2 regions of the Cupriavidus sp. DB3 genome follow, and region 2 is predicted to be linked to the other one. Evidence: riboswitches for the same ligand, from Rfam matches in the RefSeq annotation. Region 2 holds a riboswitch; the other holds the start of a gene.
The links. Region 2 has a riboswitch for glycine ahead of K7G19_RS09270 (D-amino acid dehydrogenase). Riboswitches for the same ligand answer to the same signal wherever they lie in the genome.

Region 1 (15,984 bases), on a different contig from region 2:
CCCGCGCGTTGTATGCGAAGGTCGAAAACGCACTGAAGGCCACGCGGCCGGCGTGGAAACTGTGGGGCGTCTAAGCCTGAGGTGCAGGCCGCGCGCGTGAGTGTGGACGCGCCGGAGACGCGATGGAGACGCGATGGAGACGCGATCCGATAGCGCGTCGGCGGAAACCTCAGCAAAACTCGTGCCTTGTCGGACAAACCCGGACACGGGTTCAAAGGCCCTTCCGTTAGGATGTCACCCATGAATGGATTGAGCCAACTATTTCCGACCTGGCCGCTCGCACCCAGCGGGCTGTTCTGGGTCGGCCTCGCGCTGGTAGGCGCGGGCCTTGCCGGCGAAATTTGCCGGATGTATCTGAGATTGCCGCGTATCGTCGGTTATGCCGCCACCGGTCTGCTGGCCGGCACGCTGGGCCGCCCCATCGTCGATCAGACGATGATCGCGCAGACCCGCATCCTGATCGACATGGCGCTGGCGCTGGCCCTGTTCGAACTCGGCCATCGCCTGTCGCTGGTCTGGCTGCGGGCCAATCGCTGGCTGCTGTTTACCAGTGCCTCGGAGAGCCTGCTGACCTGGGGCCTCGTCACCGCGGTGCTGCAATGGATCGGCGTGAGCCCGACCGTCGCCATCCTCGCCGGCGGCATCGCGGTCAGCACGTCGCCGTCGATCGTGCTGCAGCTGAAGAACGAATTGCGTGCCGAAGGCCAGGTCACCGAACGGCTGATGGCGATGACCGCCCTCAACAGCATGTATGCCGCGGTAATCGTGCAGCTGGCGACCGGCTGGCTGCATTCGGAATACGGCAATCTGGGCGCGGCGCTGCTGCATCCGCTGTATCTGCTGGTCGGCTCGTGCCTGCTGGCGTGGCTGGTCGGCAAGCTGAGCCAGGCGGTCTATGCGCGGATGCCGGCCGACGATCAGTACAGCTTTCTGGTGCTGGTCGGCATCGTGCTGTTCACGCTGGCGCTGACGCGGCTGCTGAAGCTGTCGATGCCGTTGACGCTGCTGCTGGCTGGCGTCGTCTTCAAGCATCAGGACAATCAGCCGCGCGTGTGGCCCGCGCACTTCGGCAGCGCCGGTACGCTGCTGATCATCGTGATGGTGGTGTCGCTGGGGCTGCCGGTGACCGTGCGCGACTGGTCCATCGCCGGCGTCGCCGCGATCGTGCTGGTGCTGCTGCGGCATCTGGCCAAGCTCGGCGGCGTGGTGTCGCTGGGTTCGTTCTCGGGCCTTAGCATCCGGCAGTGCGTGGCGCTTGGCGTGGCGCTGGGGCCGATGTCGGGTCTGGCTTACCTGCTGATGAGCGATGTGGCGCGGCTCTATCCGGAAACCGGGGAAATGCTCAACGCGATCGTGCTGTGCGCGCTGGCGATCGAGCAGATCGCGGCGCCGGTATTGGCCGCATGGGCACTTCGCTATGCCGGCGAGGTCAGAGGCAATGGAGGAGGGCGCTGATGTCACTCGAACCGTTCAAGCAATCCGAGGCGCTGACCTTCGGCGTCGAGCTGGAAATGCAGCTGGTCAATCGCCATGACTACGATCTGGCGCCGTTCGCGCCCGATTTGCTGCGGCTGCTGAAGGGCGCCCAGCATGCGGGCGATATCAAGCCGGAGATCAGTCCGTCGATGATCGAGATCAGCACCGGCATCTGCCATGACTACGCGCAGGCGCTGTCCGAGCTGACCACGATGCGCGACCTGATGGTCGAGGCCTCGCATTCGCTGAACCTGGGCATCTGCGGCGGCGGCACGCATCCGTTCCAGCAGTGGGCCGATCGCACCATCTCCGACTCGCCGCGCTACCAGTACATCTCCGAGCTGTACGGCTACCTGGCCAAGCAGTTCACCGTGTTCGGCCAGCACGTGCATATCGGCTGCCCGACCGCCGACGATTCGCTGTTCCTGCTGCATGCGATCGGCCGCTACGTGCCGCACTTCATTGCGCTGGCGGCGTCGTCGCCGTATGTGCAGGGCGTCGATACCGGCTTCGCTTCCGCGCGACTGAATTCGGTCGCTGCCTTCCCGATGAGCGGCCGCGCGCCCTTCATGCTGACCTGGGACGCCTTCACCGCGTACTTCGAGAAGATGCGCAAGACGGGCGTGATCGAGAGCATGAAGGACTTCTATTGGGATATTCGCCCCAAGCCGGAATTCGGCACCATCGAAGTCCGCGTCATGGACACGCCGCTGACGGTCGCGCGCGCCTGCGACATTGCGGCCTATATCCAGGCGCTGGCGCGCTATCTGCTGCTGTCGCGCCCCTTCATGCCGGAAGAGGACGACTACCTGGTCTATACCTTCAACCGCTTCCAGGCCTGCCGCTTCGGACTCGACGGCGAGTACGTGCACCCCAACGAACTGACGCGGATGCCGATCGCCGACCATATCCTGTCGATCTGCGACGTGCTGGTGCCGCACGCCGAAGCGCTCGGTTCGCTGGAGGCCTTGGCCAATATACGCATGCTGGCCGCCAGCCGCAGCGGCGACGCCGAATGGGCGCGCCAGGTCGATGCCGATACGCGCAGTCTGCGCGAGGCGGTGCGGCAGAGCTGCGATCGCTGGGCAGGGTAAGAGAGTCCTTGTGCCGGGCCGCGCCGCTGCCATCCTTGCCTTCCCTGCGATAACAGCAATCGCTGCGATCGCGGGGAGCGGCGGTCAGACCCCGTGCGGGATGCTGTCGCCGTCGCCGAGCCCGAGCCGCTGGTTCGCCGGCACCGCCACCGCCAGCAGCTTCGGCGGCGGCAGGTTCAGCCCCTTCATCATCTCGATGAACTCTTCGCGTGTGCGGCCGCACAGCCGGCTGTTGGTGGCCCGTTCGTGACCGATGGTCGAATGGGTGCGGCCCTTGTAGTCATGGGCCGGATATACCAGCGTGTCGTCGGGCAGCGCAAACAGCTTGCGCGTCAGGCTGTCGTATAGCGTGCCGGCGTCGCCGGACTGGAAGTCGGTGCGTCCGCAGCCGTCGATCAGCAGCGCATCGCCGGTAAAGACCCGGCGCACCACGCCGCCGTCCGGCTGCGCCTCTTCCCACAGATAGCTCATGCTGCCGGCGGTATGTCCCGGCGTATGGATGGCGCGCAGCGTTTGCGTGCCGAACGGGATCGTGTCGCCGTCGATCAGCTGCTTCAGCGCCGGCCGGATATCGCAGCCCGACGGCGCGGCGGTATGCGCGCCGGTGCGTTGCGCGAGATGGCCGGCAGAGGTGATGTGGTCGGCGTGCGCATGGGTCTCGATGACCCAGGCAAGCCGTACCCCGGTCTGCTGCACCAGCGCCAGATCCCGTTCGAGCTGACGGTCGACCGGATCGATCAGCGCGGCGTCACGTGTCGCCGCGTCGATCAGCAGGTAGGTGTAGGTACTGGACTCGCGATCGAAGAGTTGATGGAAGGTTTGCATCTGCGGGAATACTAACGAAGCGCCGCCTGGCGCTAGTCTTCGAATACGTCGGCGAGGTGCTGGGCGCTCAGCAGTCTTTCTCCCCAGGCTTCCAATTGTTCAAGCCGGGCGCTGTTCAGCCGTGATTCGAGTTCGGCTGGCAGAGGGCCGAAGCGCTTGGCAAGCAGATTTCGCAGGAGCATGGCCTGACCCTGTTGCAGGCCCTCCTGCAGACCTACCTGCCGGCCCTCCTGCAGACCTGCCTGCAGACCTACCTGCCGGCCCTCCTGCAGACCTGCCTGCCGGCCCTCCTGCAAACCTACCTGCCGGCCCTCCTGCAGACCTGCCTGCCGGCCTTCCTGCAGACCTGCCTGCCGGCCTTCCTGCAGACCTACCTGTCGGCCTTCTCGCCGGCCTTCCTGCAGACCTACCTGCCAACCTTCCTGCAGGCCTTCCCGCTTGTAATTGGCCTTCCACTGCGCAATATTCGTCGACAGCGACATTTCAGCCTCCATCAGGTTGTGTATGTCCGTTAAATACAAACCGGCCCGGCGATGCCGTGAGCCTACATGCTTCAGCCATCGTACGAAAGTGTCCTCCAGGACCGGGTCGTCGGCCACGCGCAGCCTGATCCAGCGAACCGCTTCGAGCATCGCCGTCTCCGTCTCCGCGTTCTCGAAGCGGAACACCGCGGCGACGAGATTGTCGAGCGTGGCCAGTTCCTCATCTGAATATCGCCGCGCGTCCACCAGAAGATATTCGCAGCGCGGCTGGCAGCGGCACAAGTCATCCGGCAGCCGCGGCGACAGATCCGCGATATCGGTCTTTGCCGTCCAGCTGCCTTCCCCGTTGTAGACCACGATCGGCAGCACCGGCGGCAACTGGCCGTCTGGCAGTATATTCCGCCCACGGATCAGCTCCAGATCCAACGACGTGACGTAATTCGTCATGCGAATCGCCATATGGCGATCGATGGTGCTCTGGAATTCGATCAGCAGATAGAGGTAGACCCACTCGCCGCCGGCCTGGATGCGCCAGACCATGTCGCTGGCGCGCTGGCGAAGGCGGTCCGTAACGTAGTTGCTCGAGATACGTTCGAGGGTGTCGAAGTCCAGCGCGCGGACCCACGCGCTCGGCACGAAATCCCGCAGCAGATCACGGACGAATTCCGGTGTGGAGAACAACAGCTTGTAACAGGCATCGTGGCTCGGCATGGCTCGCGCATCGCAGTTGCGGTGCCGAGAGAATGCCGCGCCGAAGGGCCGCGAGATTCCACAAAAGTGCGTGCTACTTTAGTGTTCGAGCTTCAGCACTCGACGATATTGACGGCGAGCCCGCCGCGCGCCGTTTCCTTGTACTTGGTCTTCATGTCGGCACCGGTCTCGCGCATGGTCTTGATCACCGAATCGAGCGAGACATAGTGATTGCCGTCGCCGCGCAAGGCCATGCGCGCGGCGTTGACCGCCTTGACCGAGGCCATCGCATTGCGCTCGATGCAGGGAATCTGCACCAGCCCGCCGACCGGATCGCAGGTCAGCCCCAGGTTGTGTTCCATGCCGATTTCCGCGGCATTCTCGACCTGCTCCGGCGTGCCGCCGAGCACGGCCGCCAGCGCGCCCGCTGCCATCGAACACGCGACGCCAACCTCGCCCTGGCAACCGACTTCGGCGCCGGAGATCGATGCGTTCAGCTTGTACAGCAGACCGATCGCGCCGGCCGTCAGCAGGAAGTCGATCACGCTGCGCTCGTTCGCACCGGGCACGAAGCGATCGTAGTAATGCAGCACGGCCGGGATGATGCCCGCCGCGCCATTGGTCGGCGCGGTCACCACGCGGCCACCGGCCGCGTTCTCCTCGTTGACGGCCATCGCATAGAGGTTGACCCAGTCCATCACCGACAGCGGGTCGGACAGCGTCCGTTCGGCGCGCTCGGTCAGATTGCGGTACAGCTCCGGCGCGCGCCGCTTGACCTTGAACGGGCCCGGCAGCTCGCCATCGGTGCGGCAGCCGCGCGCGACGCAGGCCTGCATCACCTGCCAGATATGCAACAGGCCGGCGCGCACATCGGCTTCGCTGCGCCAGGTGCATTCGTTTTCGAGCATCAGCTGCGCGATCGACTTGCCGCTGCTGCTCGCCATGTCGAGCATCGCGCGGCCGCTGCGGAAGGGATGCGGCAGTTGCCGGTCGGCCTCGAGCACCTGCGTGTTCGCCGCACCCGCGCTGACGACGAAGCCGCCGCCGACCGACAGATAGCGGCCTTCGCGCAGCGTCGCGCCGGCGGCATCGAAGGCATGGAATTTCATGCCGTTCGGATGCTCGGCCAGCGCTTCGCGCCGGTAGAACGCGATATGTTCCTTTTCGACGAAGGGAATCGGATGCTTGCCGAGCAGGGACAGCGTGCGCGAAGCGCGCAGCGCTGCCAGCCTGGCGTCGATGGTGTCCGGATCGATGGTATCGGGCGCCTCGCCGAGCAGGCCGAGAATCACGCCCTTGTCGGTGCCGTGCCCCTTGCCGGTCGCGCCGAGCGAGCCGTACAGCTCGACCCGCACGCTGGCCACCTGCGGCAGCAGGCCGTCGCGCTCCAGTCCATGCGCGAACATGCCGGCCGCACGCATCGGTCCCACCGTATGCGAGCTGGACGGCCCGATGCCGACCTTGAACAGGTCGAATACGCTGACAGCCACGTTGGTCTCCTATCGTTTGCCGGCGGTTTGCCGGCTTCCGCCGCGGCTTGCCGTCCGGCCAGGCGCGATACGGGCTAGACCGGCCGATCGTCCTCGGGGCGTTCCCACAACGAGACGCCGGGGCCGGGCGGTTCCTCCGGCAGTTCCTTGCGCTTGAGCACGCTGATGGCGCCGTCGTTCTCCAGGATCGCGATATAGACGTCGTCCAGGCTGGCGCAGCCCTCGCGCCGCAATACCTTCATCAGATCGTCGCTGGTCAGCCGCGCGCCGTGCATGACCTTGTCGATCACCTTGCCATGGCGGATCAGCAGCTGGGGGTGGCCCTCGACCGCGTACTCGAACTTGCGGCTGCGCCAGCTGAGCCAGCTGACCAGCACGTTGATGCCGATCAGCGTGGCGGCGAGGATCAGGCCTGCGGATACCGACTTGTCATCGCCGACCATGGCGTTCTGCACGCCTTCGGACAGGATCAGCAGCAGGATCAGATCGAACGGGGTCATCTGTCCGATCTGCCGCTTGCCGCCCAGCCGCATCATGATCAGCAGCGCGAAATAGACGATCAGTCCTCGGACGATAAATTCCCACCACGGTGCGCTCATCTCCCACATCGACAGTCTCCTTACCGATGACAGCCCCGGCGCGAATGCCGGGAACTCAGGCCCGGACGCGGAACCGCGTCCGGGCGGCGATGGAGCCGCCGTGCCGGGATCGCCCGCAGTGCCCGCCGACTATGTGCCGACTGCCCGCGGACTGCCTGCTTACTCCTCGTACGCGCTCATCGGCACGCACGAGCAGAACAGGTTGCGATCGCCGTAGACGTTGTCGGCACGGCCGACCGGCGGCCAGTACTTCTGCGTCCGCAGCGAGGCGACCGGATAGGCGGCTTCCTCACGAGTGTACTTGTGGTTCCACTCATTGGCAGTGATGACCGCGGCGGTGTGCGGCGCGTTCTTCAGCGGGTTGTCCTCGCGGTCGAAGCTGCCGTCCTCGACACGGGCGATTTCCTTGCGGATCGCGATCATCGCGTCGATGAAGCGGTCCAGCTCGTGCAGCGCCTCGCTCTCGGTCGGCTCGATCATCAGCGTGCCCGGCACCGGGAAGCTCATGGTCGGCGCATGGAAGCCATAGTCCATCAGCCGCTTGGCGACATCCTCGTTGCTGATGCCGGTCGCCTTCTGGATCGGACGCAGGTCGAGAATGCACTCGTGCGCGATATGGCCGTTGCCGCCCGTGTACAGTACCGGGTAGTAGTCCGACAGCCGCTTGGCGACGTAGTTGGCCGCCAGGATCGCGTTCTCGGTGGCCGCCGTCAGGCCGCGCGCGCCCATCATCGCGATATACATCCACGAAATCGGCAGGATGCTGGCCGAGCCGTAGGGCGCGGCCGAGATCGCGCCGATGCCGTCTGCCGCGCGGCGGTAGCCGCTGCTGGCGTGGTTCGGCAGGAACGGCGCCAGATGCGCGCCGACCGCGACCGGACCCACGCCCGGGCCGCCGCCGCCGTGCGGAATGCAGAAGGTCTTGTGCAGGTTCAGGTGCGACACGTCGCCGCCGAACTGCCCCGGCGCCGCGGTGCCCACCATCGCGTTCATGTTGGCGCCGTCGACATAGACCTGCCCGCCGTGGCTGTGCACGATCTCGCAGATGCGCTGCACGCCTTCCTCGAACACGCCGTGCGTGGACGGATAGGTGATCATGATCGCCGCCAGGTTCTTGCTGTGCTGCGCGGCCTTCTTCTCCAGGTCGGCCAGATCGACGTTGCCGTCCTCGTCGCAGGCCACCACGACCACCTGCATGCCGGCCATCTGCGCGGACGCCGGATTGGTGCCGTGCGCCGACGACGGGATCAGGCAGATATTGCGATGGCTCTCGCCGCGGCTCGCGTGGTAGGCGTGGATGATCTGCAGGCCCGCGTACTCGCCTTGCGAGCCGGCGTTCGGCTGCAGGCTGACGGCGGCGTAGCCGGTGGCCGCGCACAGCATCGCCTCGAGCTGGGCGATCATTTCGCGGTAGCCGACGGTCTGGTCGTCCGGCGCGAACGGATGGATGCTCGAAAACTCGGGCCAGGTGACCGGAATCATCTCGCTGGTCGCGTTGAGCTTCATCGTGCAGGAGCCCAGCGGGATCATCGTGCGATCGAGTGCCAGGTCCTTGTCGGCCAGCATGCGCAGATAGCGCAGCATCTCGTGCTCGGCGTGATGCGTGTTGAAGACCGGATGCGTCAGGTAGGCGCTCTGGCGCGACAGCGCGGCCGGATAGCCGTCATCGGCCGCGGCTTCCAGGGCGTCGAAGGCCGGCACCGGCTTGCCCTGCGCGAAGATCTCCCACAGCGCGACCACATCGTCGCGGGTGGTGGTCTCGTCCAGCGAGATGCCGACATGCGCGGCACCGGCGCGGCGCAGATTGATGCCGCGCGCGGCGGCCGCGGCGTGGATCGCCTCGGTGTCGGCGCCGGTCTCGATCGTCAGCGTGTCGAAGAAGGTCGCATTGCTGCGCGCGTAGCCCAGCGCCTGCAGGCCGCCGGCCAGCGTCGCGGTCAGGCGATGCACGCGTTGCGCGATGCGCTTCAGGCCCTGCGGACCGTGGTAGACCGCGTACATCGACGCCATGACGGCCAGCAGCACCTGCGCGGTACAGATGTTCGAGGTCGCCTTTTCGCGGCGGATATGCTGCTCGCGCGTCTGCAGCGCGAGCCGGTAGGCCGGGTTGCCCTGCGCGTCGACGGTGACGCCCACCAGGCGGCCCGGCATCGAGCGCTTGTAGGCGTCCTTCACAGCCATATAGCCGGCGTGCGGGCCGCCGAAGCCGAGCGGCACGCCGAAGCGCTGCGAATTGCCGACGGCCACGTCGGCGCCCCAATCGCCGGGCGCGGTGAGCAGCGTCAGCGCCAGCAGGTCCGCCGCGGCGACCACCAGGCCGCCGGCCGCGTGGACCGCATCGGCGATCGCGCGGTAGTCCGCCACGTCGCCGTTGACGCCCGGGTATTGCAGCAGCACGCCGAAGGCATGCGCCTGCGCCGCGTCGGCGGCGGGACCGACCTTGACCTCGATGCCGAGCGGCAGCGCGCGCGTGCGCACCACTTCGATCGTCTGCGGCAGCACGTCGTCGGCCACATAGAAGGTATTCGACGCGTGCTTGTTCACGCGCTGCAGCAGCGTCATCGCCTCGGCCGCGGCCGTGCCTTCGTCGAGCATCGACGCGTTGGCGATATCGAGGCCGGTCAGGTCGGTGACCATCTGCTGGAAGTTCAGCATCGCTTCCAGGCGGCCCTGCGAGATCTCCGGCTGGTACGGCGTGTACGCGGTGTACCAGGCCGGGTTCTCGAAGATATTGCGCAGGATCACGCCCGGCGTCAGCGTGTTGTAGTAGCCCTGGCCGATGAAGCTCTTGAACACCTTGTTCTTGCCGGCGATGCCGCGCAGCTTGGCCAGCGCGGCTTCCTCGGTCAGCGGCTCGGTGAATTCGCCCAGCGGCATGCCGTCGCGGCGGCGGATCGCGGCCGGGATGATGGCATCCATCAGCGCGGCGCGGCTGTCGTAGCCCAGCACCTTCAGCATGTGCTGCTGTTCGGCGGCGTCGGGACCGATATGGCGGTGGGAGAAGGCGTCGCGAGCTTCGAGTTCAGCCAGCGAAGGGCGAGCGGATTGAGCGGCGTTCATGGGCAGGGGAGCGTTCATGGCAAGTGACTCGGAGAGGCGGGCCGGGACATGGTGGTCAGCCATGGCCCCCGGCGCCGCGGGCGGGGCGCCGGGCTCAGGCGCCGACGCTGGCCTTGTAGGCGTCGGCCGTCATCAGGCCGTTGACGTCGTCGCCGTTGGCCGGCTTGATCTTGAACAGCCAGGCGTCGAAGGCGTTGGCGTTGACGCTCTCGGGCGCGTCCTTGACGGCGTCGTTGACGGCGACCACCTCGCCGGCCACCGGCGCGTAGATGTCCGACGCGGCCTTGACCGATTCGACCACGGCCAGCGCGTCGCCGGCGCCGACCGTCTTGCCGACCTCGGGCAGTTCCAGGAAGACGATGTCGCCGAGCGCATCCTGCGCGTGATCGGTGATGCCGATCGTCAGCGTGCCGTCGGTTTCGACGCGCACCCATTCGTGCGACTCGGTGTACTTCAGGTCAGCGGGGAAATTCATCGAGATTCTCCAATTTCAGATTCTTGTGTCGCGCCGCCGCGTGCCATCGGGATGAAGGGGGCCGCGGGGCGCAGCGTGACCGGGTGGACGATGTCCGATGCGAGCTGTCAGCTCACGAGTGCCTTGCCATTGCGCACAAACGGCAGTTTAACCACAGTCGCAGTCAGTTTGCGGTCGCGGATCAGCACCTGGACTTCGCTGCCGAGCGCCACATCCTTGGGCAGGCGCGCGAAGGCGATCGATTGGGACAGCGTCGGGCTGAAGGTGCCCGACGTGATCTCGCCCTCGCCGGCGGCGGTCAGCACGGTCTGGTGCGCGCGCAGCACGCCGCCCTTGTCCCGCAGGATCAGGCCGGCGAACTGCTGGCGCTGGCCGTTGGCCACCAGCGCGGCCTTGCCGACGAAATCGCGCTCGCTCTGCAGGTCGACCGTCCAGGCCAGGCCCGCGTCGAGCGGCGAGGTGTGGATGTCCATGTCCTGGCCGTACAGATTCATGCCGGCTTCGAGGCGCAGCGTGTCGCGTGCGCCGAGGCCGGCGGGGCGCACGCCGGCGGCATGCAGCTTTTCCCAGACCGCGGCGACGTTGTCGGCCGGCACCACCAGCTCGAAACCGTCCTCGCCGGTGTAGCCGGTGCGGGCCACCATGATTTCGCCGATCGCGGGGTCCTCGACCACCATCGCGTTGAAGGGCTTGAGCGATTCGCTGGGCTGGGTCGACGGGAATGCGCTCCAGACCTTGGCACGCGCATTCGGGCCCTGCACGGCGACGATCGCCAGCGGGGTCGCGCTATCGAGAGCGTTATCGGTACGGCGCGGGGTGACCGTCACGCCGGCGCCGGTGTCGGCGTTGCGCTGGCGGATCCAGTCGATATCGCCGGTCGCGGTGCTGGCGTTGACCACCAGGCGGAAGCGGTCCTCGGCGAAGAAGTAGACGATCAGGTCGTCGATCACGCCGCCGTTCGGGTCGAGCATGCAGGAATACAGCGCCTTGCCCGGGGTTTGCAGCTTGTCGACGTTGTTGGCGAGCAGTCCGCGCAGGAAGGCGCGGGTATTGGGGCCGGCGAGGTCGACGACGCACATGTGCGAGACGTCGAACATGCCCGCATCGCTGCGCACCGCGTGGTGTTCCTCGATCTGCGAGCCGTAGTTGACCGGCATGTCCCATCCGCCGAAATCGACCATGCGGGCGCCGAGGGCGCGGTGGATGGCGTTGAGGGGCGTGGCCTGAAGCGTCATGGATTCCTCGGAGCGTGGCATCGTTCGGTCCGGCGCGCGCGGCGCGCCAAACAAAAAAAGGGTCATCCGTCGCGCGGCTCGGTGCGAACCGTCGCGACGGATGACCCCCTCTGTCCTCGATACCTGAGAGATTACGGCCCGGCTTGCCGTCCTCGTCGGACTGACTGGCCACGCCGTGCGCCCCTTCGGTGGACACGCTCATCATCCGGCTGATGAATGACGGGTGTCGCTCTCCAGAGTTCGGCATACATCGTGTGCATGCTGCATGCCGATCCGCCCGGTCCATGGTGCCTGAGAGTTTTCGGGTGATTCCCCTTCGGCGGCGCGAATGACGATACAGTCGCGCGCTCTCCCGGACGGATGGCGCGACTCTAACCGCAGCCTTGGCGGCTGTCAACGCGAGAGCGGCGCGTCGCAGGAGTCGGTTCCGGAGCCTCGGCCGGACCCGCCCCCGTGTTAACATCGCCGGCTTCGACCCATTCGCGACCCGTCCCCCAACGCGTCGCGCCTGCGGCCCGCGTCCCTTGCGATGCCGTACGACCTCCGGCTGTACCCGACCTCCGATCCCCGACCGATGACCCACGGACTGAACGCCGCCCAATCCGAAGCCGTCCGCTATCTGGACGGCCCCTGCCTGGTGCTCGCCGGCGCGGGCTCGGGCAAGACCCGGGTGATCACGCAGAAGATCGCGCATCTGATCGAGGACAAGGGCTTCGAGCCCCGCCATATCGCCGCGGTGACCTTCACCAACAAGGCCGCCAAGGAGATGCAGGAGCGGATCGCCAAGCTGATGGAGGGCAAGACCCGCGACGGCAAGCGCATTCCGCTGCGCCAGCTGACCGTCTGTACCTTCCACTCGCTCGGCGTGCAGATCCTGCGCGCCGAGGCGGAGCACCTGGGCCTGAAGCCGCAGTTCTCGATCATGGACGCCGACGACTGCTTCGGCCTGATCCAGGAACAGCTGGCGACCACCGACAAGAAGCTGATCCGCAGCGTGCAGAGCACGATCTCGCTGTGGAAAAACGGCATGGTCGATCCGGAAACCGCGATCGCCGAGGCCACCGATGCCGACCAGCACCAGGCCGCGCTGATCTACCGCAACTACGTCGCCACGCTGGCGGCCTACCAGGCGGTCGACTTCGACGACCTGATCCGTCTGCCGGCCGAGCTGTTCGCCCGCGACGAAACCGTGCGGCTCAAGTGGCAGAACCGGCTGCGCTATTTCCTGGTCGACGAATACCAGGACACCAACGCCTGCCAGTACCAGCTGCTGAAGCTGCTGGCCGGCGGCTCGCATCTGCGCGCGCCCGCCTTCACCGCGGTCGGCGACGACGACCAGGCGATCTACGGCTGGCGCGGCGCCACGCTGGACAATCTGCGCCTGCTGCAGACCGACTTTCCGAACCTGAAGGTCATCAAGCTGGAGCAGAACTATCGCTCCACGGTGCGCATCCTGCAGGCGGCCAACGCGGTGATCGCCAACAATCCCAAGCTGTTCGACAAGACGCTGTGGAGCGAGCACGGCATGGGCGATCCGATCTCCGTGACGCAGATGAACGACGAGGAGCACGAGGCCGAGTCGGTGGTGTTCAAGCTGTCGGCCCACAAGTTCGAGCGGCGCGCGCAGTTCCGCGACTACGCGATCCTTTATCGCGGCAACCACCAGGCGCGGCTGTTCGAACAGATCTTGCGCCGCGAGCGCATCCCGTATGTGCTGTCCGGCGGGCAGAGCTTCTTCGACAAGGCCGAAATCAAGGACATCTGCGCCTACCTGCGGCTGATCGCCAATCCGGACGACGATCCCGCCTTCATCCGCGCGGTCACTACGCCGCGGCGCGGCGTCGGCAATACCACGCTGGAGGTGCTGGGGACCTTCGCCGGCCAGGCCAAGGTCTCGCTGTTCGAGGCGGCGATGATGGGCGGCATCGAAGGCAAGCTGCAGCCGCGCCAGCTCGAGCCGCTGCGCACCTTCTGCGAGGCGATGGTGCGGCTGGCGGACCGCGCCGCGCGCGACCCGGCCACCGAGGTGCTCGACGACCTGATGGAAGGCATCCACTACGAAGCCTATCTGTACGACACCTTCGACGAGCGCCAGGCCCAGGCCAAATGGACCAATACGCTCGAGTTCCTCGACTGGCTCAAGCGCAAGGGCACCAAGCCGGAGGCCGCCGATGGCGAGGCGACCGGCTTCGACACCGCCGATGGATTTGGCGACGAGGGCAAGAACCTGCTGGAGCTGACGCAGACCGTCGCGCTGATGAGCATGCTCGAAGGCCGCGAGGAAGATCCCGACGCGGTGCGGCTGTCGACGCTGCACGCGTCCAAGGGCCTCGAGTATCCGCATGTGTTCCTGGTCGGCGTGGAGGAGGGCATCCTGCCGCATTGCCGCGAGGACGAGGATCTGAGCGACGAGAAGATCGAGGAAGAGCGCCGCCTGATGTATGTCGGCATCACGCGCGCGCAGCGCAGCCTGCATATCAGCTGGTGCAAGAAGCGCAAGCGCGCGCGCGACACCTACTCGTGCCAGCCGTCGCGCTTCATCGGCGAGATGAAGCTCGAGGAGGCCCCGGCACCGAAGGACGAGACGCCGGCGATGAGCCCGAAGGACCGGCTGGCGGGCCTGAAGGCGCTGCTCGGCACCAAGGCCACTACCGGCTGAAGCGGCTGAGGGGGCTGAGGGGGCTGAGGGGGCTGAGGGGCTGAGGCGCAGCGCCGGGTACGCCCGTCCCTTCGTATCGGCGTCGATACAAGGCAGCCAGGGCCTGCAACATCCGGCTGCTACGGTGGCGGATCGCCGATCGGACTTTGAGGGCGCAGGCGCGTGGCGCCGAAGCGCCGAGAGAACAGCCGAATCGCCGGCCCTTGATGTCGATCAAGTCCTGCGCACGCTGGTCTGGCTAGCATCGAAGCGGATTCCTCAGAAGGCCGCCGATGGCAACGACCGTTCCGCATTTCGCTTCCGAAGTCGCTTCCGAAGCCGTTCCCGAAGTCCCTGCCGAAGCCGCTTCCCCAGCCGCTCAGCATGCCGCCATCCGCCGCGGCGATCTCGCCGATTTCCGCGCGCTCGCCGAACGCATCGACGTGAACGGACCACGCTACACCTCGTATCCGACCGCCGACCGCTTCGATGCGGGGTTCGGCGACGAGGCGTATCTGTCCGCGCTGGACGACTGCCGGGCAGGGGGCGCCGCCGCGCCGCTGTCGCTCTATCTGCATATCCCCTTCTGCGAGAACATCTGCTACTACTGCGGCTGCAACAAGATCATCACGCGCGACCACGGCCGCAGCGCGCGCTACGTTCGCTACCTGGCGCGCGAGATGGCGCTGGTGGCGGCCCGCCTGGGCGAGTGCCGGCCCGTCGTGCAATCGCACTGGGGCGGCGGTACGCCGACCTTCCTCGATCCCGCCGAAATGCGGCAGGTCATGGCCGCGCTGCATCGGCACTTCGATCTGCGGCCGGACGGCGAGCATTCGATCGAGATCGATCCGCGCCGCGTCGACGACGAACGGATGGCGCTGCTCGCCGAGCTCGGCTTCAACCGCGTCAGCCTAGGCGTGCAGGACTTCGACCCCGAGGTCCAGGCCGCGATCCATCGCGTGCAGCCGGTGCAGGACACGCGCCGCGTGGTCGCCGCCTCCCGACGGCTCGGCTTCCTGTCGATCAGCATGGACCTGATCTACGGCCTGCCGCACCAGACGGCGGCCCGCTTCGGCGCCACCATCGAGCGCGTGCTGGAGATGCGGCCCGACCGCCTGTCGCTGTACAGCTACGCGCATCTGCCGCATGTCTTCAAGCCGCAGCGTCGGATCGACGAGGCCACGATGCCGTCGGCCGGCGAAAAGCTGGACATCCTGGTCTCGGCCATCGAGCGGCTGACCGCGGCCGGCTACGTCCATATCGGCATGGATCACTTCGCGCTGCCCGACGACGCGCTCGCCCGCGCCCAGCGTGAGGGACGGCTGCAGCGCAACTTCCAGGGCTATGCGACCCATGCCAGCCATGACCAGCTCGGCTTTGGCATCTCGGCGATCGGCGCGGTCGCCGGCCGTTACGTGCAGAACGCCCGCACGCTGGACGCGTACTACGGCGCGCTCGATGCCGGCAGGCTGCCGGTGCTGCGCGGCCATGTCTGCGACGCCGACGACCGGGTGCGCAAGGACATCATCGGTGCGCTGATGTGCGATGGCGAACTGGATACCGCCGAGGTCGCGCGCCGGCACGGCATCGACTTCGACGCCGAGTTTGCCGCCGAGCGGGCGGAACTTGCGTCGCTGGCCGCGCAGGGGCTGGTACGGCTGTCCGACGCGCGGATCGAGGTGACGCCGCTGGGCCGCCTGCTGGTGCGGCGCGTGGCGATGGTGTTCGATCGCTATCTGCGGGACGACCGGGTGGTCGCGAGGCAGCCGGGTTCGGATTGCTTGTCGAATCCGCTTTCTGGTTCCAATACCGATCCCGTTTCGGAAAGGGCGATGGCGCCCCCGCTGCAGCGGATGCCGTCGACATCCCGCCCCGGCGCGGCGCCCACCGCCCGGTACTCGCGCGTGGTGTAGCGAAGCC
Region 2 (15,984 bases):
CGATCACCAGCGGTACCGGGGCGGGGCCGCCGTCCTCGAAGGCGGGCAGTGTGCTCGCGCGCACGGTCCAGGTCTGGCCGCCGAACGACAGCTCGCGATCGAGTTGGCGCAGCGGATGCGAATGCATGCGCGGCGCCGCCTCGCCGCCCGCCCGGGCCAGCAGCACGGTGCTGGCGGCGGAGGGCCGCCCCTGATACAGCGACAGCGAAAGCTTGCCGCCATGGATCGCCGCGGCATCGGCAAGCAGGTCGCCGAGCCGGTAGGCGGCATAGACATAGCCGAGCACGGCGTGCCGGCGCTCATCCACCGCGTTCAGCGGCATGCCGTTGCGGTAGACCGGCAGATACAGCACCGTGCCCTGCAGCGCGACGCTGCGATGGGCCTCGCGCAGCAGCGTCACGCGGGAAGTCATGCGCGCCTGCATCGCGTCGCGCGCCGCTTCTGCCGCCGCGCGGCGTGCCGGGTCGGACAGATGGTCGAAGCCCAGCGCGCCGATGGTGCGGCCGGCGAAGGGCTCGACATAGATGCCAGGCGCGTAGACCTCGCGCTCGCCGCGCGGAAACACGTCGAAGGCGGGCAGGCCGTCGGCGCGGACGGTGTCGATCAGCGCCTCCAGCCCGGATGCATCCGTCAATCTGGCATAGCCGACCGAGTGGATGCCGGCCGGCAGATCGTCGACCTGCGTGGCAAGCATATAGGCGCGCCATTGGTCGCGCGTGGTGTCGGGATCGGCCGCCAGCAGGCCGCTGGCCCCGCGCACCAGACGCTCGCCGGTATCGAGACGCTGGCGCACCGCCATTACGCTCGCCGCGAGCATCGCATCGAGGCGCTGCGCGGCGGCCCGCTCGCTCCACGCCGCGGTCTGCACGGCGGCCACCGCGGTGACGCAGGCGCCGGCGGCCACGACCAGCAGAGCCAGGACGGCAGGAGGAAGCGAAGGCAGTTTCATCGCGGTAGCAAAGCGGCGGGGCGGCGGGGCGGCCTGGATTGGGGCGCCGGAGCGTGGCGCCAGAGCGGTGACCGGCACCGATGCCGCTGGCGTCCAGGCTCCGATCACGGCTTGGACTATACCGCGCGAAATGCACTTTGCGACAGCCGCCAGGCCCGCCCCGGCTACTCGCACCATGCCGCTCGATGTGATACGGTGACGCCTACGGAACCCGCCGACCCCGGGGAACGCCCTTGCGGGCACGCATGCACCCGTCCCCCTTGCTCGACGCCTCGCCCAACGCACCGCAGAAAGGACCGCCCGACACACCGAACGACGATCGCCGCGCGCAAGCGCCCGCGGCACAGACACGTCGTCCGCGTTTCGCGCTGTCGTTGACGACCCGCATCGCGCTGGTCACGGCCGGTCTGTCGACCGTGCTTGGCGCCGCCATCGTGGTCGGCTCGCTGCAATCGGCCCACGCCGATCTGCGTGACGCCCTGCAGGCGCAGCAGGATTCCGTGGTCAAGCTGACCGCGGAGCAACTGGACACGGCGGTCGGCGATCGCCTGATCCTGCTCGAACACCTGGCCCCGCAGTTCAAGACCATGATGGACGCGCCGCCCGCCCAGTTGCAGGCGATGCTCAGCCGCGCGCTGCCGATTCCCGGCACCTTCAACAGCGCCGTCGTGGTCGACGCCAGGGGCATGCTGCTGGCCCGCGACGGCACCGTGGTATCGGTCGCGGACCGCACCTACTTTCGCGAGACCGCACGCACGCTGGCGCCCGTGATCAGCCCGCCGATCCGGGCGCGGGCCGATGGTTCGGTCGGCGTGCTGCTGGCCGTGCCGATCGTCTCGGACGACAAGACCTTCCTCGGACTGGTAGGCGGCTGGATCGACCTGGGGCGCTCCAACTTCCTGGTGGAGGTGCCGCACAGCCCGATCGGCAGCACCGGCTTCTATTGCCTGGTCTCGGCCGGGCCTCAACCGGTCTACGTGCAGCACCGGTTGCAGCAGCAGGTGGGACGACCGGCGCGCGCCCAGGGCGAGACCTGCGGGGTGCAGGCGCAACCGGCCACGTTCGAGTTCCTGACCCCGCGCGAGCCGGTCATCGCACGGTATCTGATGGCCACCACCGGCTGGGAACTGGTCGCGGTGCTGCCGGCCAAGGAAGCCTTCCAGCCCTTGCACGCGATGCAGCAGCGCTTCCTGCTGTGGTCCGCGGTGGCCGTCGGCATGGTGGCGATGCTGAACTGGTTCGCGGTGCACTGGATGTTCGCGCCGCTGGCGCAGTTGCGGCGCGTGGTGCGCGACAGCGCGCGCGACCTGTCGGCCTTCGAGCGGCTGTCGACCGATCGCCACGACGAGATCGGCGTGCTGGCGCGCGCCTTCGCCCGGCTGATGCGCGACGTGCGCGAGCGCCGCGAACAGCTGCATCGCAGCGAGGCGCGCCTGCGCGCGGTCACCGACACGCTGCCCTCGCTGCTGGCCTTCATCGACACCGAAGAGCGCTACGTCTTCAACAACCTCGCCTACGAGCGCACCTTCGGCATTCCGCTCGATCAGCTGCGCGGCATGACGCTGCGCGAGCTGCTGGGCGAGGCCCGCTACGCGCGCATCCAGCCGTATCTGCAGCAGGCGCTGGCCGGCACCGCGGTCACCTTCGAGACCGAATTCCACGACCCCGACTACCACTGCACCGAGACCAATTTCCGGCCCGAGTGGAGTGCCGACGGCAGCCGCGTCGAGGGCGTGCATGTCCACGTGCAGGACATCACCGCGCGCAAGCTCGAGACGCTGCGGCTGGCGCAGATCTCGCGCCTGGACCACCTGACACAGCTGCTGAACCGCAGCGCCTTCGAGACGCGGCTCGCGGAGGCGATGGCGCGCAGCCGTTCGCAGGAGCGCTTGATGGCGCTCCTCTACCTCGACATGGACCGCTTCAAGGCGGTCAACGACCACTATGGGCACGCGGCCGGCGACCAGCTGCTGCAGAGCTTCGCCAAGCGCGTGCAGCGCTGCGTGCGCGAGCGCGACGCGGTGGCGCGCCTGGGCGGGGACGAGTTCGCCATCGTGATGGAGGACATCGACCGGCCCGATGTCGCGGTGCGCGTGGCCGGCGCGATCCTGCATTCGGTGGGCCGGCGCTTCTTCATCGAAGGCGCCTTCGTCGACGTCAATGTCAGCATCGGCATCGCGCTGTACCAGGGTGCCCCGATCACATGGCAGCAGCTGGCCAAGGAGGCCGATGCGCTGCTGTACCGCGCCAAGGACGGCGGACGCGGCCGCTTCGAGATCGGCCCGCCGGAGCTGGCGAACCGGTCGCGCGAGGCGCGCTCGTAGGGCCGCCTTCGCCGCCTTTGCCGCCTTCGCCGCCTTCGCCGCCGGGGCCGCCCTGCGTCGGCGCCACGGGCGGATCCGGCAGCGGCGGCACCGGCGGCAACCCGAGCATTGGCGGCGTATCCTAGAAGACCGATTCGTACCGTTCGTTCACAGGAGCCAGTCATGTCAGACCAGCAGCCCCCAGCGACCCGCATCGAACAGGACAGCCTGGGCCAGGTACCCGTCCCCGCCGACCACCTGTGGGGCGCGCAGACCGAGCGCTCGCGCCAGAACTTCCGCATCGGCAACGAGAAGATGCCGCCGGCGCTGATCGAGGCATTTGCGATCCTGAAGCTGTGCGCGGCACGCGCGAACCGCGAGCTGAACGTGCTCGACGCGGGGCTGGCGCAGGCGATCGAACAGGCCGCGGAGGAGATCATCGCCGGCCAGTGGCCCGACGAGTTTCCGCTGTCGGTCTGGCAGACCGGCTCGGGCACGCAGACCAACATGAACCTGAACGAGGTGATCGCCAACCGCGCGATCCAGCTGCTCGGCGGCGAGGTCGGCAGCAAGCGGCCCGTTCATCCCAACGACCACGTCAACGCGAGCCAGTCGTCCAACGACAGCTTCCCGACCGCGATGCATATCGCCGCGGCGCGTGCGGTGCAGCGCCAGCTGCTGCCGGCGCTGGAGACGCTGCAGAAGACGCTGGGCAGCAAGGTCGAGGCCTTCGCCGATATCGTCAAGGTCGGCCGCACCCATCTGCAGGATGCCGTGCCGCTGACGCTGGGCCAGGAGTTCTCCGGCTACCAGGCGCAGGTGGCCGACGCGCAGGCGCGGCTGCACCAGGCCGTGCTGCGCGCGATGCCGGTGCCCCAGGGCGGCACCGCGGTCGGCACCGGCCTCAATGCGCCGGCCGGCTTTGCCGCCGCCTTCGCGCGCGCGCTGGCCGACTACACCGGCCTGCCGTTCGAACCGGCGGCCAACCGCTACGCGTTGCAGGCCGCGCACGACGCGCTGGCCGACCTGTCCGGCGCGCTCAATACCACGGCTTCGTCCTTCCTGAAGATCGCGCGCGACTTCATGCTGCTGGGTTCGGGCCCGCGCGCGGGCTTTGCCGAACTGCAGCTGCCGGCCAACGAGCCGGGTTCGTCGATCATGCCGGGCAAGGTCAATCCGACCCAGGCCGAGGCGCTGGCGATGGTCTGCTGCCGCGTGATCGGCAACCACACCACCATCACGCTGGCCAACGGCCTGGGCACGCTGGAACTGAACGCTTACAAGCCGGTCATCGTTTACAGCCTGCTGCAGTCCGTTACACTGCTGGCCGACGCGGCGGCCAGCTTCGCCGAACACATGGTGGCCGGCGTCGAAGCGGACCGGGCGCGCATCGCCGAGCTGCTCGAACGGTCGCTGATGCCGGTCACCGCGCTGAATCCGCATATCGGCTACGACAAGGCGGCCGAAATCGCCAAGCTCGCGGTGGCCCGCAACCTGTCGCTGCGCGAGGCGGCGATCGCCTCCGGCCATGTCACCGCCGAGCAGTTCGAGCAGTGGATCGATCTGAAGGGGATGACGCGCGAGGTGTAGCGCCGCGGCGCACCGGTGCTGGCGGACGCGTCCACGACCGCGCATGCGGCCGCCCACACATGGAACGACCCTATCGACCGGCCCCGCGCTGCCGCGGCGGCCGGCGACAAACCCGCTTGAGACGGGCAGACGACGATCGGGGATAACAACGATCGCATTGACGAGATGATTCCTGCTCCCATTCCCGCCGATGACCAGCGGCGCCTCGACGCGCTGTACTCGCTGAACCTGCTCGATACCGCCGCCGAAGAGCGCTTCGACCGGCTGACCCGCCTGGCCAGGCGGCTGTTCGACGTGCCGATCGCGCTGGTCAGCCTGGTCGATGCCAGGCGCCAGTGGTTCAAGTCCTCGTTCGGCCTGGCCGTGCGCGAAACGCCGCGCGAGCAATCGTTCTGCGGCCATGCGATTTTGCGCGACGACCTGCTGATCGTGCCCGATGCGCTGCAGGACCAGCGCTTTCACGACAACCCGCTGGTCACGGGCGCGCCCGGCGTGCGTTTCTATGCCGGCTGCCCGCTCGCGGTACGGGGGGGCGCCAAGGTCGGCACGCTGTGCCTGATCGACACCGAGCCGCGCGAGTTCGACAAGGACGATCAGGCGCTGCTGCACGATCTGGGTCGCCTGGCCGAGCAGGAACTGGAGTCGGCGCAACTGGCCTCGATGGACGACCTGACGAGGCTGTCGAACCGCCGCGGCTTCTCGGCGCTGGCGCAGCATGCGCTGGCGGTCTGCCAGCGCCAGGGAATGCCCGTCACACTGCTGTTCTTCGACATGGACGGCTTCAAGGCCATCAACGACCGCTTCGGGCACGCCGAGGGCGATCTGGCGCTGGCCGCCTTCGCCGACCACCTGCGCCAGGCCTTCCGCGAGTCCGACCTGATCGGACGGCTGGGCGGCGACGAGTTCGTCGTGCTGCTGGTCGACGCCTCGGCCGACCAGTGCGACGCGATGCTGGCCCGGCTGCGGCAAGTCGTGGACGCGTACAACGCGCAGAGCCAGCGCGGCTATGCGCTGGATTTCAGCGCCGGCGCGGTCGCCTTCGATCCCGCCCGGCACACCGGCATCGCCGACCTGCTGGCGCAGGCCGACCAGGCGATGTACGCCAACAAGGCACGCAGGAAGGGAACGCCGCCCGCCGCGCCACAGTAACTCGCGTTGCGGCCGCCGCCGCGCCGTGTTACTGTCCGCCCATCCAGGAGAAAGCGAGCCTGCGGCGCGACAGCGCGGCGGCAGCGCTGCCGAAGGCGTACCCCCGAAACGCTCAGGTACCGAAGACTGGAGACGACAACGAACTGGAGAGCGCCGCCATCATGATTGAACGATGACGGCCGCCGAAGGGGCAAACCGGGTCCGGGGCGGACGCGGTGAATCTCTCAGGCAAAAGGACAGTGGGGGCAGCCGGGTTGGCATCGACGATGCCGGCCGGCTGCCCCTTTTTGCATCCTGGAGCCTGAAATGAAAGTCATCGTGATGGGGGCCGGCGTGATCGGCGTGGCCTCGGCGTGGTATCTGTCCAAGGCCGGCCATGAGGTCGTCGTGCTCGAGCGCAATGCCGGCGCGGCACGCGAAACCAGCTTCGGCAACGGCGGCCAGATCTCGGTCAGCCATGCCGAGCCCTGGGCCAACCCCTCGGCGCCGCTGAAGCTGCTCAGCTGGCTGGGACGCGAGGACGCACCGCTGCTGTTCCGCCTGCGCGCCGACCCGGCGCAATGGTCGTGGGGGCTGAAGTTCCTGCGCGAATGTCCGGCCCGGCGTTCCACCCGCAACATGATCCAGCTGCTCAACCTCGGCACCTACAGCCGCGCCAGCCTGCAGGCGCTGCGCGCCGAGACGGGGATCGAATACGATCATCTGACCCGCGGCATCCTGCACTTCTATACCAGCCAGAAGGAATTCGACGCGGCCATCGAGCCGGCGCGCATCATGCGCGAGCTGGGCTGCGAGCGCCGCGTGATCGGTCCCGACGAAGTGGTGAAGCTCGAACCGGCGCTGGCCTCGATCGCGCCGCGGCTGGCGGGCGCCACCTACACCAGCGAGGACGAGTCCGGCGACGTGCACCGCTTCACCACCGGGCTGGCCGCGCTGTGCGAGGCGCGCGGCGTGCGCTTCCGCTACGGCGTGCGCGTGCAGCGGCTGCTGGCCGAAGGCGGTCGCATGCGCGGGGTCGAGATCGCCGACGAGACCGGCGCCTACACCTTCGAGCAGGCCGACGCCTATGTGCTCGCGCTCGGCAGCTTCAGCCCGATGCTGGCGCGGCCGCTCGGCGTCAAGCTCGATATCTATCCGGCCAAGGGTTATTCGGCCACGCTGCCGGTGCTCGACCCGGAGCGCGCGCCAAGCGTCAGCCTGACCGACGACGAGTACAAGCTGGTGTTCTCGCGTCTGGGCGACCGGCTGCGCATCGCGGGCACCGCGGAGCTCAACGGCTATTCGATGGAGCTGAACCCGGTGCGCTGCGAGGCGATCGTGCGGCGCACGCTGGAGATCTTCCCCGGCGTCAGCCGCCCCGAACTGGCGCGCTACTGGACTGGCCTGCGACCCGCGACGCCGGGCAACGTGCCGTATATCGGCGCGAGCGCGGTGCAGGGGCTGTACCTGAACACGGGCCATGGAACGCTGGGCTGGACCCACGGCTGCGGCTCGGGACGCGCGATCGCCGAGCTGATCAGCGGCCGCGTGCCGGAGGTGGACTTTGGCTTCTGCGGTCCGCTGCCGGAGGCGCCACGGATGGCGCGGCCGCTCGCGCCGGTGGTGGCGGCGCGTGCCGCCGCGTCGGAGCCGGCAGAGGTCTAATCCGGGGTCTGATCCGGGGTCTTATACGGATCTGATACGGGCCTGAAACAACGACACCGGCGCGGCATGGCATCGCCATGCGCGCCGGTGTTTTCGTTTCATCGTTGGCGTGGATGCGTCCGGGCACGCCTCGGGCACGCCTTGGAGATGCATCAGGACAAGCATCGGAACACGTGTCGAGCATGCATCGCGCACGCACCGGCCCCCGCATGCCGGCGAAAGCGTACCCGTTTCTGCGTGCCCCTCGCGCAAACCGTACCCGTTTCTGCGTACCCGTTCGTGAGCGTCGATGGGCCGGCTGATTGCGATGAAACCGCCGGTAAAACCGGCGCGCCGGCAGGCGAGGGATAGCGGCGCCGTACCCGTTTCTGCGTCGCGCGAACTCGATGAAGACAGACGCCGCGCGCGGAGCGTACCCATTTCTGCGTACCCCGCGGTGGTGCGAAATGAAGTCCGGCGCGATCGCGATGCAGCGGCATCGCACCGTTGCACCATCCCGCCGCTGCCAGGCTCAGGCGATGGTATCCACCACGCCACCATCGACCCGCAACGCGGCGCCGGTGGTCGCCGATGCCTGCGGCGAACAGACGTAGACCACCATGTGCGCGACCTCTTCCACCGTGGCCGCGCGCTGGAGGATCGAGCTGGGCCGATGCGCCTTGACGAACTCGGCGGCCGCCTCCTCGATCGACAGCCCCGCCTTCTCCGCGTCCTCCCGCAGCATCTCGCGCAGGCCGTCCGACAGCGTCGGCCCCGGCAAGACCGCGTTGACGGTCACGCCGGTGCCGCTGAGCCGTTTGGCGAGGCCGCGCGATACCGCCAGCTGCGCGGTCTTCGAGAAGCCGTAATGGATCATGTCCTCCGGCGTGTTCAGCGCGGACTCCGACGAGATGAACACCACGCGGCCCCAGCCGTTCGCCGCCATCGCCGCCGTATACGCCCGCGCCAGCCGCACGCCCGACATCACGTTGACATCGAAGATGCGGGTCCAGTCCTCGTCGCTCAGTTCGTAGAAGTCGCGCGGACCGTAGATGCCGGCGTTGTTGACCAGAATGTCCACGGCCGGCTCGGCGGCCACGATGGCATCGCACCCCTCGGCGCCGCCGACGTCGGCCGCGACGCCGCGCACCGTGGCGCCCGGCACCTCGCGCACCACGTCGGCAATGGCGCCCTCGACGGTGTCCTGCTTGCGGCCATTGACGATGACGGTGGCGCCGCTGCGCGCGAGGCCGATGGCGATGGCCAGCCCGATGCCCGCGGTGGAGGCGGTGACAAGGGCGGTCTTGCCGGTGAGATCGATCTGCATGAGTACCTCCTGAATCAATGGGACAGCAGGGCAGAGGATGCAAACGGTTGGCGAAAGCCGTACGCAGAAACGGGTACGCTATTGGAGAAAATCGCCACCACCGCCGTATGCCGCGGACTAGTGGCGGCGTTCGCCTCGTGCGTCGCCCGCTGCGGGAAACACCACGCGCACCCGCAGCCCCGGCTCGTTATCTTCCAGCGACAGCGTGGCGCGATGCACCTGGGCGATCTCGTCGACGATGGCCAGGCCCAGGCCGCTGCCGCCGCTCGGTGCATCGGGCAGGCGGTAGAAGCGATCGAGCACGCGGGCGCGCTGCTCGGGCGGGATGCCGGGACCGTTGTCGGCGACCATCAGCGCGACGCCGCCCGCATCCGCGCGCTGCACGCGCACGTCGACCTTGCCGCCGGCCGGCACATAGCGCAGGGCGTTGTCGATCAGATTGGTCAGCAGGATGCGCAGCGCGTCGGGGTCGCCCTGCACGGTCAGCCCGGCCGAGTCTCCATCGCGGCCATCGTGACCGCTGTCGCCATCGTGACCAACCCGACCATGGCGACCATCCCCACCATGGCGACCATCGGCACCGCCATCGCCATCGGTAGTGTCGAGCCCCAGGTCGATATGCCGATCGAGAGCGGCCTGCGTCATCTCGCCGACCACCGCCGCGGCCAGCTCGCGCAAGGCGACCGGCTGATGGCCCGCGACGGCCGCGCCGGGCTCGTGGCGCGCGAGCGTCAGCAACTGCGTCACCAGATGCGTCAGCCGCTCGAGCCCGTCGCGCAGATTGCCAACCGCCTCGCGGCGCGCCGGCTCGCTGTCGGCGCGTTCGACCAGTTGCGCCTGCAGCTGCAGCGCGGTCAGCGGCGTGCGTAGCGCGTGCGCGGCATCGGCGATGAACGCGCGCTGCGTGTCGATCGCGTCGGACAGCCGCGCCAGCAGCAGGTTGAGCGCCTCGGTCAGCGGCGCGATCTCGGCCGGCATCTGCGCCACCGCCAGCGGCGACAGCGCATTGGCGTCGCGCTTGCCCACCTGCCGCGCGATCTCGCGCACCGGCCGCAGTCCGCGGCCCACCGCCAGCCAGACCATCCAGCCCAGCAGCGGCAGCAGCAACAGCAGCGGCGCCACCGTGCGCAGCGCCATCCGCGCCGCCACTTCGCGGCGCGCGCTCATCGGCTGCGCGATCTGCACCACCGCCGGCCCGAGCTGCACGCTGTAGATGCGGAACTCGCCGTCGTCGGTGCGCACATTGGAGAAGCCGAGCTCCGCGCGCGGCGGCAGCGACGGCCGCGAATGCGACAGATAGAGGCTGCGGCCGGTGCCGTCCCAGATATGGATGACCACGTCCTCGTCGGAGCGGAACAGGTTGTCGGTGCCGGGCGGCAGCGGCGGCGGCAGCGATGGCATCGCCGGGCCGCTGAACTGGCTCGGCAGCGCGAGCGCGACCTGGCGCATCTGGTAGTCGAACAGCGCGTTGGCCTCCTGCCGGGCCTGGCCGTAGATCAGCGCGGTGGCGGCGGCGATGCCGGCCAGCAGGCCGAGCGCCAGCCACCACAGCAGGGTCCGCTGGATCGATCGCATCAGCGCGCTCCTCCAGCGGCTTCATTGTCCTTGCCGCCGTCTTTCTTGCTGCCCGTCTCGCTGCCCGTCTCGCTGTCCTTCTCGCCGCCGTTGTCCCCCTGCTGCACGCCTTCATCGAGCTTCGGGCAGACATAACCGACACCGCGGATATTGCGGATCAAACCCTGGCCGAGCTTCTTGCGCAGCGCGTGGATATAGACCTCGACCGTGTTGCTGCCCACCTCGTCGTCCCAGCCGTACAGCTTCTCCTGCAGCTGCGGCACCGACCAGACCTTGCCCGGACGCGCCAGCAGCGCCGCCAGCAACGCGTATTCGCGCGCCGACAGATGGACCGGCTCGCCCGACAACGTGACTTCGCGCGTGGCCGGATTGAGCACGATGGCGCCGTAGCGGACCAACGGCTCGGCGCGGCCCTGCGCGCGCCGCGCCAGCGCGTGGATGCGCGCCACCAGCTCCTGCAGGTCGAAGGGCTTGACCAGATAGTCGTCGGCCCCGGCGTTCAATCCGGCGACGCGATCGGCGACCGCATCGCGCGCGGTCAGGATCAGCACCGGCGTGGCGACGCCGCGCGCCCGCATGCCGGACAACACATCAAGACCGGATCGGCGCGGCAGGCCGAGATCGAGCAGCACCAGATCGTGCTGCCCCTCGGCCGCGCCGCCGGCGGCGACGCCAGGCGGTTGCGTGGCGGCCGACAGTCCGGCCTCGCCGTCGCGTACCCAGTCCACCGCGAAGCCTTCCTGACGCAGCGCCAGCCGCACGGAATCGCCGATCATCGTGTCGTCTTCGATCAGCAGCACACGCATCGCTTCGCTCCGTTCGTCCGCCCCGCCGGGCGTGCGCAGCGGCTCATCGCCGGTCGACCGCTTCGGCCAGCGCGTGCGCCAGCCCCGGCAGCGCGGGAAAGCGCGCGGTGATGACCTGCACCGGCACCGGCTCGAGGAAAGCGCGCATGCGTCCCTTGTCGACGAAGCGCGCGTTGAAGCTCGACGCCGCCAGCGCCTCGACGAAGCGCGGCACGATGCCGCCGCCGATATAGACGCCGCCGCGCGCGCCGAGGATCAGCGTCACATCGGCCGCGACCGACCCGAGCAGGCCGCAGAACACCGCGAGCGCGCGCTGGCACAGCGCATCGCCGCGCTGCAAGGCGCCCTCGGTGACCTCCGCCGCGGTCAGCGGCACGCGCACGGGCGTACCCGTTTCTGCGGCCAGCGCGGCATGCGTGTGCGACAGCCCCATGCCCGACAGCAGCCGTTCGGCCGAGACGCGGCCGTGCTCGCGATGCGCGGCATGCCAGGCGATCCACTCGTCGTCGGTGGCCGGCATCAGCTCGACATGCCCGCCCTCCCCCGCCAAGGCCACGGGCCCCGCGCCGTGGCGGCCGGGGATCAGCCCCGATACGCCGAGCCCGGTGCCGGGGCCGATCAGGGCCAGCGGCGTGTCGGCCGCCGGTGTGCCGGCACGCACGGGCGCCAGCTCGCCGGGCTGCAGGTACGGCAGGGCCAGCGCCAGCGCGGTGAAATCATTCAGCGCCAGCAGTGTCTCCAGGCCCAGCGCCTGGCGCACCGCCTCGATCGAGAAGGCCCAGGCGTGGTTGGTCAGCTTGACGCGATCGCCAGTGACCGGATTGGCGAGGCCGATCGCCGCGTGGCGCGGCTGCGGGCCGGGCAGCTGCGACAGGTATTGCCGCATTGCCGCTTCCAGCGACGGATAGTCGGCGACCTTCAGTGCCGTGACCGGTCCGATCGCATCGGGCGCGGTCTGCAGGGCGAAGCGGACATTGGTGCCGCCGACATCGGCGAGCAGGCGTGGGTAGGTAGTCATCGCAGGGCGGAAAACATCGGGCGAAATTCGGGCCGTGGTGGCAACGCGTGCATTCGGGCTACGTGTTCGGGCTACGTGTTCGGGCTACGTGTTCGGGGGCGTGTTCGGGCGGTGTGTTCGGGCGGCGTATCGAAGCGGCGTATCGAGTCAGCGTAGTCAGGCCTCGCAGTCAGGCAGTGAACACATCGAACCCATGCCGATGCCGGCTGGCCACCAGCCCCACCGGCAACGCGGGCCCCGGCTCCTGCAGCGCGCGCTCGAACACCTCGGCCTTGGCCGCGCCGGCAAACGCCAGGAAGACGCGCTCGGCCGCCAGCAACGCGGCCAGGTTCAGCGTCACGCGCGCATGCGGCGCGCTGGCCGGGCGTGTCACCACATAGCAGGGCGTATCGCCGTTCAGCGCTTCGCCGAGCTCCGGCGCATCGGCGAACAGCGACGCGGTATGGCCGTCCTCGCCCATCCCGAGCACCGCCACGTCGGGCTGGCGAAACGCGGCATTGAGGCGCACCACCGCCCGCGCGGGCTCGGACGCCTCGACCGCATCGGCGATCAGCGGCACGAAGCTGGCGGCGGCCGCGGCATCGCGCAGCAGGTGTTCCTGCACGAGGCGCGCGTTGCTGTCCTCGTGTCCGGGCGGCACCGCGCGCTCGTCGACCAGCGTGATGGTGACGGCGTCCCAGCGCACCGGCCGATAGCGCAGCCGCTCGAACATCGGCACCGGCGAGCGCCCGCCCGAAACGGCCAGCACAGCGTGTCCGCGGTCCTGGATGGCGAGGTCGAGCGCGTGACTGACGGAGGCGGCCAGCGCTTCGGCCTGGTCCAGCAGCGAGGGATGTTCGAAGCGGCGCATGGCGATTTCCGGGTCAGGGTTCGTTGGAGCGGAGCGGCGGGCCGATTCGCCAAAGCGGGCGAGCCGGCGTCAGACCTCCTCGTGCCACAGCGCGTTGTCGCGCGAGAGCAGCGCGGAGGACGCGGCCGGTCCCCAGGTGCCCGCGGTATAGGGCTTTGGCGGCAGCGAACTCTCGGCCCAGGTGTCGATGATCGGCTCGACCCAGCGCCATGCCTGCACCTGTTCGTCGCGGCGCACGAACAGGCCCAGCCGTCCGCGTATCACGTCGAGCAGCAGGCGTTCGTAGGCACCGGCGCGGCGCACCTTGAACGAGTTGGCGAAATCAAGGTCGAGCGAGGTCGGCGTCAGCGCGACCGTGTCGCCGGGCTGCTTGACGAGGAAATACAGCCGGATGCTTTCCTCGGGCTGCAGCCGGATCACCAGCCGGTTCTGCGGCGACAGCGTCAGCGGACGGGGAAAGATCGCATGGGGCACGTCGCGGAAATGGATCACGATCTCGGCCACGCGCGACTGCATCCGCTTGCCCGTACGCAGGTAGAACGGCACACCGGCCCAGCGCCAGTTGGCGATCTCGGCCTTGATCGCGACGAAGGTCTCGGTGCGGCTGTCCGGCGCGATGCCGGGCTCTTCGAGATAGCCGGGCACCGGCTTGCCGGCGATGGCGCCAGCGCGGTACTGCCCCCGCACCGTCTTCTCGGCGACCTCCTGCGGCGAGATCGGCTTGAGCGCCTTCAGGATCTTGATCTTCTCGTCGCGCACCGCGTCTTCGGTCAGGCTGGTGGGCGGTTCCATCGCGACCATGCAAAGCAACTGCAGCAGGTGGTTCTGCACCATGTCGCGCAGCGCGCCGGTCTGGTCGTAGAAATCGCCGCGGCCCTCGACACCGAGTTCCTCGGCGATCGTGATCTGCACGTCCTGCACCCATTCGCGCCGCCACAGCGGCTCGAACAGCGCGTTGCCGAAGCGGATCGCCATCAGGTTCTGCACCGACTCCTTGCCCAGGTAGTGATCGATCCGGTAGATCTGCTCCTCGGCGAAGTAGCGCGCCACCGCCGCGTTGATCGCCTCGTTCGAATCCAGATCGTGGCCCAGCGGTTTTTCCAGGACCACGCGCACCTTCGGATGGTTCAGGCCGGTGCGGCCGAACTGCTCGCAGATCGGCACGAACAGATGCGGCGCGGTGGCCAGGTAGCAGACCACGACCTCGGGTTGGCGGTCCAGCACCTTGCGCGCCAGCGCGTCGAAATGCTCGGGCTTGCGGGCGTCGGCCTGCACGTAGCACAGCCGCGCGACGAAGCTGGCCCAGTCGCCCGGCGGGGCGTGTTCGAGGCCCGGCCGCATGCCCTGCTCGAGCGTGGCGACGTATTCCTCGGTGGTGGAAGGATGGCTGCCCGTGGCCAGGATGCGCGCCGCGGGATGCAACAATCCGGCGCGATGCGCGTCGAACAAGGCCGGCAGCAGTTTGCGCCTGGCCAGGTCACCGGTGCCGCCAACCAGCACCATGTCGAAATCGGGCATGCTCACCCTGACCTCCTTGTCGCTTGATAGAGACCCCGTAGCGCGGCCGTTGCGGCCAGTTTACGTGAGTCGCGGGCGCTTTGCGAGCCACGCGGCAGCCAGCGGCGGCCGTGGTCGTGGGTGTGGCGGCGCGTGTGGCGACGAGAGGCGGCGCGGCGGGCATGCTCCGTGCAAGCCCCTGCAACATGCGCTAGGCTGAACTGCGACATGCCAGGCATTGAAGAATCCGCTGGAGAGAGCCCCATGCCCCATCCCGTACTCGAACAAGTGACGGCCCGCATCGTGGCCCGCAGCGCGCCGACGCGCCAAGCCTACCTGTCCCGCACGCAGGCCATGGCCGGCAGCAAGGTGCAACGCGCGCAGCTGTCCTGCACGAACCTCGCGCACGGCTTCGCCTCGATGCCCGAGCCCGCCAAGATCCGCCTGAAGGCCGAGGAACGGCCCAATGTGGCGATCGTTTCCTCGTACAACGACATGCTTTCGGCGCACCAACCGCTGGGAGAGTTCCCCGCCTGGATCAAGGAAGCCGCGCTCGAGGCCGGCGCCACCGCGCAATTCGCCGGTGGCGTGCCGGCGATGTGCGACGGCGTGACGCAGGGCCAGGACGGCATGGAGCTGTCGCTGTTCTCGCGCGACGTGATCGCCCAGGCCACCGCGGTCGCGCTGTCGCACCAGATGTTCGATGCGGCGCTGTATCTGGGCATCTGCGACAAGATCGTGCCCGGGCTGGTGATGGGAGCGCTGTCGTTCGGCCATCTGCCCGCGGTGTTCGTGCCGGGCGGGCCGATGCCGACCGGCATCCCGAACGAGGAAAAGGCCCGCATCCGCCAGTTGTATGCGCAGGGCAAGATCGGCCGGGAGGAACTGCTCGAGGCTGAAAGCCGCTCCTACCATTCGCCCGGCACCTGCACCTTCTACGGCACCGCCAATTCAAACCAGATGCTGATGGAGATCATGGGCCTGCATCTGCCGGGGACCGCCTTCATCAATCCCCACACGCCGCTGCGCGAGGCGCTGACGCGCGAGTCCGCGCGGCATGTGCTGCGGCTGGTGCACCAGGGCGAGCGCTATACGCCGATCGCGCAGGTGCTCGACGAACGCGCCTTCGTCAATGGCATCGTCGGCCTGCTGGCGACCGGCGGCTCGACCAACCACACGCTGCATCTGATCGCGATGGCGCGCGTGGCCGGCATCCTGCTGACCTGGGACGACTTCGACGAACTGTCGGCGGTGGTCCCACTGCTGGCGCGGGTCTATCCGAACGGCCAGGCCGACG

Region 1: it holds a riboswitch for glycine, as region 2 does, so the genes downstream of both, gcvT (glycine cleavage system aminomethyltransferase GcvT) here and K7G19_RS09270 (D-amino acid dehydrogenase) in region 2, are expected to answer to the same signal.

Annotation. Positions count from the first base shown of each region.
Region 1 covers NZ_JAIZPL010000004.1:106,785-122,768, reverse strand. Annotated here, with positions in the region: gene K7G19_RS14105 (tetratricopeptide repeat protein) at 1-74, shown strand, start outside; gene K7G19_RS14100 (cation:proton antiporter) at 232-1,455, shown strand; gene K7G19_RS14095 (YbdK family carboxylate-amine ligase) at 1,455-2,570, shown strand; gene K7G19_RS14090 (MBL fold metallo-hydrolase) at 2,655-3,395, opposite strand; gene K7G19_RS14085 (Rpn family recombination-promoting nuclease/putative transposase) at 3,428-4,588, opposite strand; gene K7G19_RS14080 (L-serine ammonia-lyase) at 4,681-6,057, opposite strand; gene K7G19_RS14075 (DUF421 domain-containing protein) at 6,132-6,665, opposite strand; gene gcvP (aminomethyl-transferring glycine dehydrogenase) at 6,816-9,734, opposite strand; gene gcvH (glycine cleavage system protein GcvH) at 9,811-10,191, opposite strand; gene gcvT (glycine cleavage system aminomethyltransferase GcvT) at 10,299-11,426, opposite strand; glycine riboswitch at 11,527-11,673, opposite strand; glycine riboswitch at 11,695-11,791, opposite strand; gene K7G19_RS14055 (UvrD-helicase domain-containing protein) at 12,001-14,085, shown strand; gene hemN (oxygen-independent coproporphyrinogen III oxidase) at 14,358-15,977, shown strand.
Region 2 covers NZ_JAIZPL010000002.1:782,577-798,560, reverse strand. Annotated here, with positions in the region: gene K7G19_RS09290 (EAL domain-containing protein) at 1-949, opposite strand, end outside; gene K7G19_RS09285 (diguanylate cyclase domain-containing protein) at 1,195-3,273, shown strand; gene fumC (class II fumarate hydratase) at 3,436-4,842, shown strand; gene K7G19_RS09275 (diguanylate cyclase) at 5,008-5,991, shown strand; glycine riboswitch at 6,125-6,241, shown strand; gene K7G19_RS09270 (D-amino acid dehydrogenase) at 6,298-7,635, shown strand; gene K7G19_RS09265 (SDR family NAD(P)-dependent oxidoreductase) at 8,147-8,941, opposite strand; gene K7G19_RS09260 (ATP-binding protein) at 9,059-10,516, opposite strand; gene K7G19_RS09255 (response regulator transcription factor) at 10,516-11,322, opposite strand; gene glk (glucokinase) at 11,366-12,340, opposite strand; gene pgl (6-phosphogluconolactonase) at 12,510-13,190, opposite strand; gene zwf (glucose-6-phosphate dehydrogenase) at 13,260-14,708, opposite strand; gene edd (phosphogluconate dehydratase) at 14,952-15,984, shown strand, end outside.